Regions from separate parts of the Pseudomonas sp. HD57-3 genome, predicted to be linked through region 2. Evidence: predicted binding sites of a transcription regulator. Region 2 holds the regulator's gene; the other holds the start of a gene.
The links. Region 2 encodes FliA, which starts transcription of late flagellar genes. Its sites were predicted from a motif close to CTAAAGTTTNNNNNNNNNNNGCCGNTAA; they were not measured.
Positions count from the first base shown of each region.

Region 1: a site for FliA is predicted at 3,598-3,625, ahead of AC0R79_RS01710 (methyl-accepting chemotaxis protein). Genes of this name have one in related genera too.

Region 1 is NZ_CM148568.1:366,460-371,981, reverse strand. Features, by position in the region: gene AC0R79_RS01720 (amino acid adenylation domain-containing protein) at 1-1,051, shown strand, start outside; gene AC0R79_RS01715 (SRPBCC family protein) at 1,075-1,542, shown strand; gene AC0R79_RS01710 (methyl-accepting chemotaxis protein) at 1,602-3,482, opposite strand; gene AC0R79_RS01705 (sigma-70 family RNA polymerase sigma factor) at 3,794-4,294, shown strand; gene AC0R79_RS01700 (FecR domain-containing protein) at 4,294-5,295, shown strand; gene AC0R79_RS01695 (TonB-dependent siderophore receptor) at 5,383-5,522, shown strand, end outside.
Region 2 is NZ_CM148568.1:2,004,428-2,009,949, reverse strand. Features, by position in the region: gene AC0R79_RS09065 (chemotaxis protein CheA) at 1-669, opposite strand, end outside; gene AC0R79_RS09060 (protein phosphatase CheZ) at 709-1,497, opposite strand; gene AC0R79_RS09055 (chemotaxis response regulator CheY) at 1,516-1,887, opposite strand; gene fliA (RNA polymerase sigma factor FliA) at 2,055-2,795, opposite strand; gene fleN (flagellar synthesis regulator FleN) at 2,792-3,622, opposite strand; gene flhF (flagellar biosynthesis protein FlhF) at 3,736-5,076, opposite strand; gene flhA (flagellar biosynthesis protein FlhA) at 5,088-5,522, opposite strand, start outside.

The DNA.
Region 1 (5,522 bases), 1.6 Mb from region 2:
CAGTTTTGTCGGCGTGCACATCGTCGAGGCGCTGCTGGGATGGGGCGCCAGCGAAGTGGCGTGTCTGGTGCGTGACGGCGGCGGGCAAACGGCGGCGCAGCGCTTTGCCCAGTCGTTGCGAGAGAACCGCCTGGAACATCTGGATCTGAGCCGGGTGCGGGTCTATTCGGCGGACATCACCCGGCCGCAACTGGGCCTCGCCGATGACGACTTCGAGCGACTGGATCGCGAGTTCGGCGCGCTGGTGCACAACGCGGCCAACGTCAATCACGTGCTCGATTACGAGTCGCTGGCGGCGGACAACGTCGAGCCGATTTTCGAACTGCTTCGACTGTGCGAAGGGCGCAGCAAGAAGGTGTTCAATTTCGTCTCGACACTGTCGGCCTCCAGCACCGTCGACGACGCAGGCCGGGTGCTGGAACTGCCCGCCGCACCGACGCCGCCGATCTACATCCGCAACGGCTACAACCTGTCGAAATGGGTCGGCGAGCGCATCCTCGAACGGGCGCGGGAGCGTGGGGTGCGGGTCAATCTGTATCGGCCCGGCAACATCAGTTTCAACAGCCTCAGCGGCGTCTGTCAGCCGCACAAGAACCGTTTGATGCTGATGCTCAAGGGCTCGATCCAGCTCGGTCAGGTGCCGGCCTTCGCGCTGAATTTCGACCTGATGCCGGTGGATTTCCTCGCCCGTTTCATCGCGTTCCATGCCAGCCGTTATTCGGCCGAACGGGCGGTGTTCAACCTGCATAACCCGAAGCCCCTGAGCTGGGATGCCTACGTCGCGTCGTTCCGCGAAACCGGCAGCGAGTTTTCGCTGGTCAGCGTCGCCGACTGGCAACAGCAACTGGGCCGGGTCGATGCCGACAACGCGCTGTTCGGCGTGCTCGGTTTCTACCTCAACGGTTTCGAGGAAGACATCGGCGACATCTCCCTGATCGGCCACGCCAACGCCCAGGCCGGCGTGCAGCAGATGGGCGCGCACTACCCGGAAAAATCCCCGGCGCTGCTGCGTCGCGGCTGCGACTACCTGAAAGAAATCAACTTCATCTGACTCATCAACCAAGGAGCAACACCATGAGCAATCTTCAACCCGACACCCTGATCAAAAACCCTCACGGCTGCCACGTCGTGTCTTCGGTGGAAGTGCCGGTGGACGCCAAGCAAGTGTGGGCAGTAGTGGGCAAATTCGACGGCTTCGACCGTTTCATTCCCGCCCTGTCGCACATCGAAATGACCGGCGAGGGCGTGTCGTCGCTGCGCAAGAAGTTCTTCAAGGATGGCAACGTGGTGGTCGAGCAACTCAACTCCCGGGACGACCAGGCGCTGAGCATGACCTGGACCACGATCTACAACACCCTGGGCGTGGCCAATCTGTGGGCGGCGATGAATGTGGAGTCGCTGGGCGCAGGCAAGTCGCGGGCGACCTGGACGATCATTGCCGAGCCGGCCAGCGGCGGCCCCGAGGCGCTGCCGGGGTTCAAGGATTTCGTGCAGGGGTTTGCCGATGATGCGATGGGCAATGTGCTGAAGCTGTTTGTGTAAGGCATGAAAAAGCCCGCTGCGGATCACTCCGCAGCGGGCTGTTTTTTGACCGCAAGCGATCAGATCTTGAAGCTGTCGACCAGTTGCTTCAAACGGTTGGCCTGCTGCGACAACGCATCGCAATCCTTCAACGTTTCATTGAGGTTGGCCACGCTCTGCTGGTTCAGCAGGTTGATCTGGTTGACGTCGACGTTGAGGGTTTCCACCACCGCAGTCTGCTCTTCGGTAGCCGCTGCCACCGACTGGTTCATGCCGTCGATTTCGCCGATGCGCTGGGTCACGCTGACCAGACGCAGACCGGCCTGGTTCGCCACTTCAACGCTCTCTTCGCTCGACGCCTGACTGGCGTTCATGGTGGTCACCGCTTCACGGGAACCGACCTGCAGCGAGGTGATCATCTTGTGGATTTCTTCCGCCGATTCCTGGGTGCGGTGAGCGAGGTTACGTACCTCGTCCGCCACCACCGCAAAACCGCGACCGGCTTCACCGGCACGGGCCGCTTCGATGGCCGCGTTGAGCGCCAGCAGGTTGGTCTGCTGGGAGATGCCTTTGATCACATCGAGAATGTGGCCGATGTTGTCGGTGCTCGCATTCAGGGTTTCGATCTGGGTGCACGACAGGCTGATCTTCTGCGACAGCTCGGTCATGGCCTGAATCGTTTGCTCGACCACCTGACGACCGTCATCGGCCTGCTCGCTCGCGCCGCTGGCGTGTTGCGAAGCATCGGCCGCGTTACGGGCGATTTCCTGGGTGGCGGCACCCAGTTGATTGATCGCGGCAGCCACACTGTTGGTGCGTGCGCTTTGCTCGTCGGAGCCGATGATCGAGGCGTTGGACGATGCCATCACCCGTTGCGACAGGTCGTGTACGTGGCGAGTCGCGGAAGACACTTCGGAAATGGACGCGTGAATCCGCTCCACGAACTGGTTGAACGAACTGCCCAGCTCACCGAACTCGTCCTTGCTTTCCACTACCAGGCGGCGAGTCAGGTCACCTTCACCCTGGGCGATGTCCTGCATCGCGCGGCCCATGGTGATCAGCGGACGCATCAGGACGGTGATCAGCAGGCTCAGGAAGACTGCAATCGCGCCCACCGCGACGAACATCGCAATCACTGCCGAGGTACGGAACTGGCTGAGTGCGGCGTAGGCCTTGTCGCGGTCGATCGACAGACCGATGTACCACTCGGCATTCGGCAGACCCGCGACCGGGGTGAACGACAGGATGCGTTCCTGGCCGTTGAGCACTACGTTCTGGTTGCCCTTCTCGATGCGCACACCGGCGTTCGGGTAAATGTCCTTGAGGTTCTTCATCACCTGATCTTTGTCCGGGCTGACGATCACCTGACCGTCACCGCTGACCAGGAACGCGTGGCCCAGGCCACCGAAGTCCACCGAGTTGATGATATTCACCAGGGTTTCCAGGCTCAGGTCACCGCCCACGACGCCGAGCAGCTCGCCGTTCTTTTTCACCGGCATGGCGATGGTCACCACCAGACCGCCGACGGCGGCCATGTATGGCGGGGTCAGCATGGTCTGGTCAGCGGCCACGGCTTGCTTGTACCAAGGGCGCTGACGCGGGTCGTAGCCGTCCGGCATCTTCGCGTCAGGACGCTGGGTGAACACGCCGTTGGCCTGGCCGACGTAGGTGAACTGGAAGTTCGAGGTGAAGGCCGGTTGATCGACCAGGCCCGGGAAGTCGGCGTTCTTGCCTTGATGGGCGACGTTCTGCGCGAGGTTTTCCAGCACCAGAATCCGCCCGCTCATCCAGTTCTGCACACTGCTGGCGGTCAGGTCGCCGGCCTGCTGGACGGAGGACTGGAGGTTCTGGCGAATGGTGTTTCGCTGCAGATAGTCGTTGTACAAAGTGAACAGCGCGAACGCCAGGACCACGACGCCCGAGGCGGCCAACAGGATTTTATGGCTGAACTTGAGATTCATTTCATGGGACTTCTTATGCCAAAAGTGGGGATGCGTTCCGGATGCAACATTCCATGTACAGCGCAGGCAGCGTTCTGATGGCTGCTCTACTTTGGTGCACGCATGTCTCACCAGTCTGTCGGCACGCTTCGGAGAAAACTTAGGGCTTTGCAGGAAATGGACGGCATTTCTGCCAGATTCCCGCCGAACGGCGTGCCAGAGCGCTCGCCTGTCATTTTTTGATGACTGTTTTGCAGCGCCGGTTGCAAATTCTGTAACCCTTGATGACAATGCGACTAATTATCATTTGTGACGTTCGGGCTGTCGCGTTCATGTCCTCACCTGAGTTTGCAGTACAGGCGCTTTACAGTAGTCATCACGGCTGGCTCAACGGCTGGTTGCGCGCGCGGCTGGGCAATGCCGCCGATGCGGCGGATCTGGCTCAGGACACCTTCGTGCGCCTGTTGCAACGCACCGAGCGTCTGGAGCTCAAGGCACCTCGCGCATTCTTGCGCACGGTTGCTCGGGGTTTGGTGATCGATCATTGGCGTCGTGAAGAAATTGAACGCGCCTGTCTGGAAACCATCGCCCATTTGCCCGAAGCCGAAACCCCGAGTGCCGAATCCCGCGCATTGGTGATCGAACTGCTCGAAAGCATTGCCCGCATGCTTGAAGGCTTGAAGCCGAAAGTCCGTCAGGCGTTTCTGCTGGCGCAGTGCGAAGGTTTGACCCACAAGCAGATCGCCGAGCAGATGGGCCTGTCCCTGCGCTCGGTAGAACGCTACGTCGCCGATGCCCTATTTCACTGCTACGTGCTGCGGTACGAAAACTGATGCCGGTGGATAACCTCTCGCTTGGCCGACGCGCCGAGCCACCGCAACAGGTCGTCCGCCAGGCCATTCACTGGCTCCTGCGCCTGCGCAACAACCATGGCAACCCGCGCCTGAATCGCCAGTGCGAACAATGGCGCGCCGAACACCATGATCACGAACTGGCCTGGCAACGGGTGCAGTCTCTGCAAGCCGAACTGACCCACAATCTGCGCGCCGTGCCCGGTGCGCAGGTGGCGTTCAACACGCTGGAAAACAGTGCCCAGGGGTTGGGTCGACGTCAGGCGTTGAAGCTGTTGTCCGGCGCGCTGCTGATGGGCTCGGCGGGATGGTTGGCCAAAGACACTTCCGCCTGGCAACAGTGGAGCGCCGACTACGCCACCGCCACCGGCGAGCGCCGTGGTTTCCAGTTGCCGGACGGCACGCGGATCGAACTCAACACCGCCAGCAGCGTGGATCTCGATTACACCGCGCAACAACGGCTGATCAAGCTGACCCGTGGCGAAATCATCGTCACCTGTGGCGGTGCCGATGAAGGTGCGTCGTTTGACCGACCACTGCGGGTTCAGAGTCGTCATGGCAGTTACGAGCCGTTCAAGGCGCGATTCATTCTGCGCCAGGAAGATGGATGCACGCGCCTGAGCGTCACCAGTGGCCGGGTCGCGATTCACTCCGCCGGCAACTCGACAGAGGCCATCGCCGGTCAGAGCTATCTGATCGATCACCATCAAGTTCGCCCGGCGCCACCGTTGGACATGGACGCCGGTGCCTGGGTCGACGGGCTGATCGTGACCCGCAACATGCGGCTGGGCGACTTCCTCAGCGAAGTCGGCCGGTATCGACAGGGCTTTCTGAAATGTGCGTCGGACATTGCGGATTTGCGCCTGTCCGGCGTGTTCCGTCTTGAGGACACCGACAAGCTGCTGGCGATCCTGCCGCAGACCCTGCCGGTGCAATTGCGCTACCGCACCCGATGGTGGGTGACGCTGGAGTCTGTGGCCTGAAATTATTTTGGCGGGTTTTCGTGGCAAGTCCGGCTTAGTCAGTAAGCACTTCAACTCAGCCTTCGCGACTGCCTACGGAAACCTACAATGACTGCGCGCGTTACGTGTAAGAACCCTCTGAATTTCTCTGCCGAATCGGGCCTGTTGCGTCACGCCGTTCGGGCGGCGCTGTTCTCTACTGCACTGGGCGTTGGCGTGTTGCCGAGCCTGAGCATGGCGGCCAATGC
Region 2 (5,522 bases):
TGCAGCAGCGGCCGGAGCCACAGCGTCGGCCGCGAACTGGCCTTTGCCATGCAACTGGTCGAGCAGCGACTCGAACTCCGCGTCGGTGATTTCATCGCTGGCCGCTTCGGTGGAAGCAGGTGCAGCGGCAGCCGCCGGGGCTTCGGCTTCGGCCTTGACGGCGTTCAGCGAGTCCAGCAACTGTTCAAATTCGTTATCGGTGATGTCACCCGAATCGCCTTCGACGACCAGTTCTTCGATCATCTCGGCAACAGGCGAAGCCGGGGCTTCATCCGCCGATTGCGGTTCGGCCAGACGCGCCAGGGCGGCCAGCAGTTCCGGGGTGGCGGCGGTGATCGGGCTGCGATCGCGGACTTCGCTGAACATGCTGTTCACCGCGTCCAGCGCTTCGAGCACCACGTCCATCAGTTCTGCATCGACGCGTCGTTCACCCTTGCGCAGGATGTCGAACACGTTTTCGGCGATGTGACAGCACTCCACCAGCTCGTTGAGCTGAAGGAAGCCGGCGCCCCCTTTTACAGTGTGGAAACCGCGAAAAATTGCGTTGAGCAGATCTGCGTCATCCGGGCGGCTTTCCAGCTCGACCAGTTGTTCGGACAGTTGCTCAAGAATCTCGCCGGCCTCAACCAGGAAATCCTGAAGGATCTCTTCATCGGCGCCGAAGCTCATTAATGGGGTGCTCCTACAGGTCTAAAAACCCAAAAAAACTCAAAATCCAAGGCTGGATAGCAAATCGTCCACATCGTCCTGACCGGACACAACGTCTTCTCGTTTATCGGCATGAATCTGCGGACCTTCACCCTGCGAGAGATGTTTTTGTGGATCTTTTTCAGCAAGCATCGCCGCACGGTCATGTTCGATGCCCGCAAAGCGGTCCACCTGGCTGGCCATGAGCACGAGCTTGAGCAGGTTGCTTTCGACTTCGGTGACCAATTGGGTCACGCGCTTGATCACCTGGCCTGTGAGGTCCTGGTAATCCTGGGCGAGCAGAATGTCGTTCAGATTGCTCGACACCGCGCGGTTGTCCGCGCTGCTGCGTGCCAGAAAACCGTCGACCCGGCGCGCCAGTTCACGGAACTCTTCAGCCCCGACCTCACGGCGCATGAAGCGGCTCCAATCGGCGCTCAAGGCCTGGGCTTCGTCAGCCAGGCCATTGACCACAGGGGTCGCGCTTTCCACCAGATCCATGGTGCGGTTGGCGGCAGCTTCGGTCAGTTTGACCACGTAGCCCAGGCGCTCGGTAGCGTCGGTGATTTGCGACACTTCCTCAGCCTGCGGCATGTGCGGATCGATCTGGAAATTGACGATCGCACTGTGCAGTTCACGCGTGAGCTTGCCCACTTCCTGGTACAGGCCACGGTCACGGGTCTGATTGAGCTCATGGATCAGTTGCACAGCGTCGCCGAACTTGCCTTTTTCAAGGCTCTCGACCAGTTCGACCGCGTGTTTTTTCAGGGTCGACTCAAAATCGCCCTGTGAAGATTCGTTATGCTCCATAGCTCCCCCGCGCGTTCATCAGCCGATGCGTTCGAAAATCTTCTCGATTTTTTCTTTCAACGCCTGGGCCGTGAAAGGTTTGACCACATAGCCGTTCACGCCGGCCTGGGCCGCTTCGATGATCTGCTCGCGCTTGGCTTCAGCGGTCACCATCAGCACTGGCAGGTGCTTGAGCTTTTCATCGGCACGGACGTGGCGCAGCAGGTCGATACCGGTCATGCCAGGCATGTTCCAGTCGGTCACCAGAAAGTCGATGCTGCCGCTGTTGAGCACCGGAATGGCAGTGGTGCCATCGTCGGCTTCAACGGTGTTGGTGAACCCGAGATCACGCAACAGGTTCTTGATGATCCGCCGCATCGTTGAGAAGTCATCAACGATGAGGATTTTCATGTCTTTGTTCAATTCGACCTCCAAGCAGTCTTAAACGCGCCCAGCACCTGGACGCGCCATTTCAATCAATCCGGCAAAACACTCGATGACTGTCTGGAGCACAACAGAGCAAGACCGGTGCCGTTCACCACCGCACCAGCCTCGTTCGCAGTGTCCCCACACTGCCTTCAGCGCGCTCGCCACTCCCCCAAACGCCCCCGCAAGCGGGCCGCGCACTGGCTGTGTAACTGGCTGACCCGCGATTCACTGACGCCAAGGACTTCACCGATCTCCTTGAGGTTCAGCTCTTCGTCGTAGTACAGCGCCAACACCAGTCGCTCACGCTCCGGCAAATTGGCAATCGCGTCCGCCAGCGCGGCCTGGAAACGTTCGTCTTCCAGATCGCGCGACGGCTCCAGATGAGCACTGGCGCCATCCTCGTGCAGCCCTTCGTGTTCGCCGTCCTGCAACAGGTCGTCGAAACTGAACAGCCGGCTGCCCAGGGTGTCGTTCAAAATCCCGTAGTAATCGTCGAGACTCAATTGGAGTTCGGCCGCAACTTCGTGATCTTTAGCGTCACGGCCGGTTTTAGCTTCAATCGAGCGAATCGCGTCGCTGACCATACGGGTATTGCGGTGAACCGAGCGTGGCGCCCAATCCCCCTTACGGACTTCATCGAGCATCGCACCGCGGATCCGGATGCCCGCGTACGTTTCAAAACTGGCGCCCTTGCTGGCGTCGTATTTGGTCGAGACTTCGAGCAGGCCGATCATCCCGGCCTGGATCAGGTCTTCAACCTGCACACTGGCCGGCAATCGCGCCAGCAAGTGGTAGGCGATGCGTTTGACCAGTGGCGCGTAACGCTCGATCAGCTCGTACTGCGCGTCACGCGCCGACTTTTTGTAAAGGTTCATACCGCTGGCGGTCATAGCACAGGTCCTGCCGTTTGCTGCACGAGGCGCTCGACGAAAAATTCGAGGTGGCCGCGCGGGTTGGCGGGCAGCGGCCAGGTGTCGACCTTCTGTGCGATCGCCTTGAACGCCAGTGCGCACTTGGAACGCGGGAAGGCTTCATAGACCGCACGCTGCTTCTGCACCGCCTTGCGCACGCTTTCGTCGTAGGGCACCGCGCCGACGTATTGTAGGGCGACGTCGAGGAAGCGATCCGTGACCTTGGTCAACTTGGCGAACAGATTGCGACCTTCTTGCGGGCTCTGGGCCATGTTGGCCAGGACGCGGAAGCGGTTCATGCCGTAATCGCGGTTGAGCAGTTTGATCAGCGCGTAGGCGTCGGTGATCGAGGTCGGCTCGTCGCAGACCACCAGCAACACTTCCTGGGCCGCGCGAACGAAACTGACTACCGAGTCACCAATACCCGCAGCGGTGTCGATCACCAGCACGTCGAGATTGTCGCCGATGTCGCTGAATGCCTGAATCAGGCCGGCATGCTGGGCCGGGCTCAGGTGAACCATGCTCTGGGTGCCGGAAGCGGCGGGCACGATGCGGATTCCGCCGGGGCCTTGCAACAGCACGTCGCGCAGCTCGCAGCGGCCTTCGATCACGTCGGCCAGGGTGCGTTTGGGTGTGAGGCCCAGCAGAACGTCGACGTTCGCCAGCCCCAGGTCGGCGTCCAGCAGCATGACCCGACGGCCAAGCTCTGCCAGCGCCAGGGACAAGTTCACTGACACATTAGTCTTGCCGACGCCACCTTTGCCGCCGGTCACCGCGATCACCTGTACGGGATGCATGCTGCCCATGTTATTTCTTTACCTTGTCTTGCATAGACGGAGGCCACATTACTGGCTGCGCGTTCACAACCGGAACAATGCATGGCAGACCATCGATGTAGGTACAAAAACGGTTCATTACCTCAGCCAACCTGCTTGGTCGGACTGTGGTAGATATCAGCGAACATGTCAGCCATGGCTTCTTCGCTGGGTTCTTCCTGCATTTGCACACTGACGGCGCGGCTGACCAGTTGATGACGGCGCGGCAGATGCAGATCATCCGGAATACGCGGCCCATCGGTCAGGTAGGCGACCGGTAGTTCGTGACTGATCGCCAGGCTCAGCACTTCGCCAAGGCTGGCCGTCTCATCCAGTTTAGTCAGGATGCACCCGGCCAGCCCGCAACGCTTGTAACTGTGATAAGCGGCGGTTAGAACCTGTTTCTGGCTGGTGGTTGCCAGCACCAGATAATTTTTCGACCGAATGCCACGACCGGCCAGACTTTCCAGCTGCATGCGCAGGGCAGGATCGCTGGCTTGCAGGCCGGCGGTATCGATCAGCACCACGCGTTTGCGCAGCAGTGGATCCAGCGCCTGCACCAGGGACTGGCCCGGATCGACGTGGGTCACCGAAACGTTAAGGATGCGGCCCAGAGTCTTGAGCTGCTCCTGCGCGCCGATACGGAAACTGTCCATGCTCACCAGCGCGATGTTCTGCGCGCCGTACTTGAGCACGTAACGGGCGGCCAGTTTGGCCAGCGTGGTGGTTTTGCCCATGCCGGCAGGACCGACCATGGCAATCACCCCACCCTCTTCCAGCGGCTCGACTTCCGGTACGGCAATCATCCGTGCCAGGTGCGCCAGCAGCATGCGCCAGGCCTGACGCGGTTCGTCGATCTCGGTGATCATCGACAGCAGATCACGGGACAGCGGGCCGGACAAACCGATGCGTTGCAGACGACGGTACAGATTGGCCTGGGCCGGACGGCTGCCTTGCAGCTGGTTCCAGGCCAGAGTGCCGAGTTGCACTTCCATCAGTTCGCGCAGGCTGTTGAGTTCGAAACGCATCGAGTCCAGAGCACGCGGGTCGACGCCAGCGGAAACCGCTGCAGGCGCCGGTGCCGGACGGGCCGGAGCCTCGTAGGTCGGTTCGGTCAGCGGCTCGGCAGCGGTCAGCGGCAGGCCGGCCGTCAACGGCAGCCCGGCGAACAACTGGCGATTGGTGTTGCCGTCGGCTTCGCCACGCAGGCTCAGTTCGGCCTGTGCGGTGACGATGCGCGACTGGGTCTTGCGCAGCTCGTCCTCGAGCTCCATGTTCGGAACACGCGGGGCCAGCGCCGACAGTTTGTAATCGAGCGCCGCCGTCAGCTCGACGCCGCCGGCGATGCGGCGGTTGCCAATGATGGCGGCATCAGCGCCCAGCTCATCACGAACCAGCTTCATGGCCTGACGCATATCGGCGGCGAAAAAACGCTTAACTTGCATAAACCACTACCTCAGCCGTTGGGCCCTACTGTCGCAACGATGGTCACTTGCTTGTTGTCCGGAATTTCCTGGTAGGCCAGCACATGCAGTCCGGGAACTGCCAGGCGACCAAAGCGCGAGAGCATCGCGCGAACCGGGCCTGCTACCAACAGGATCACCGGCTGACCTTGCATTTCCTGGCGCTGCGCCGCTTCGATCAGCGAACGCTGCAGCTTCTCGGCCATGCTCGGCTCCAGCAGAACGCCCTCTTCCGAGCCTTGTCCTGCCTTCTGCAGACTATTGAGCAATATTTGTTCCAACCTTGGCTCCAGCGTGATAACTGGCAGCTCCGACTCAGTCCCTACAATGCTTTGGACGATGGCGCGGGATACGCCGACCCGCACAGCGGCCACCAAAGCGGCGGTATCTTGACTCTTGGCGGCATTGTTGGCGATGGCTTCGGCAAT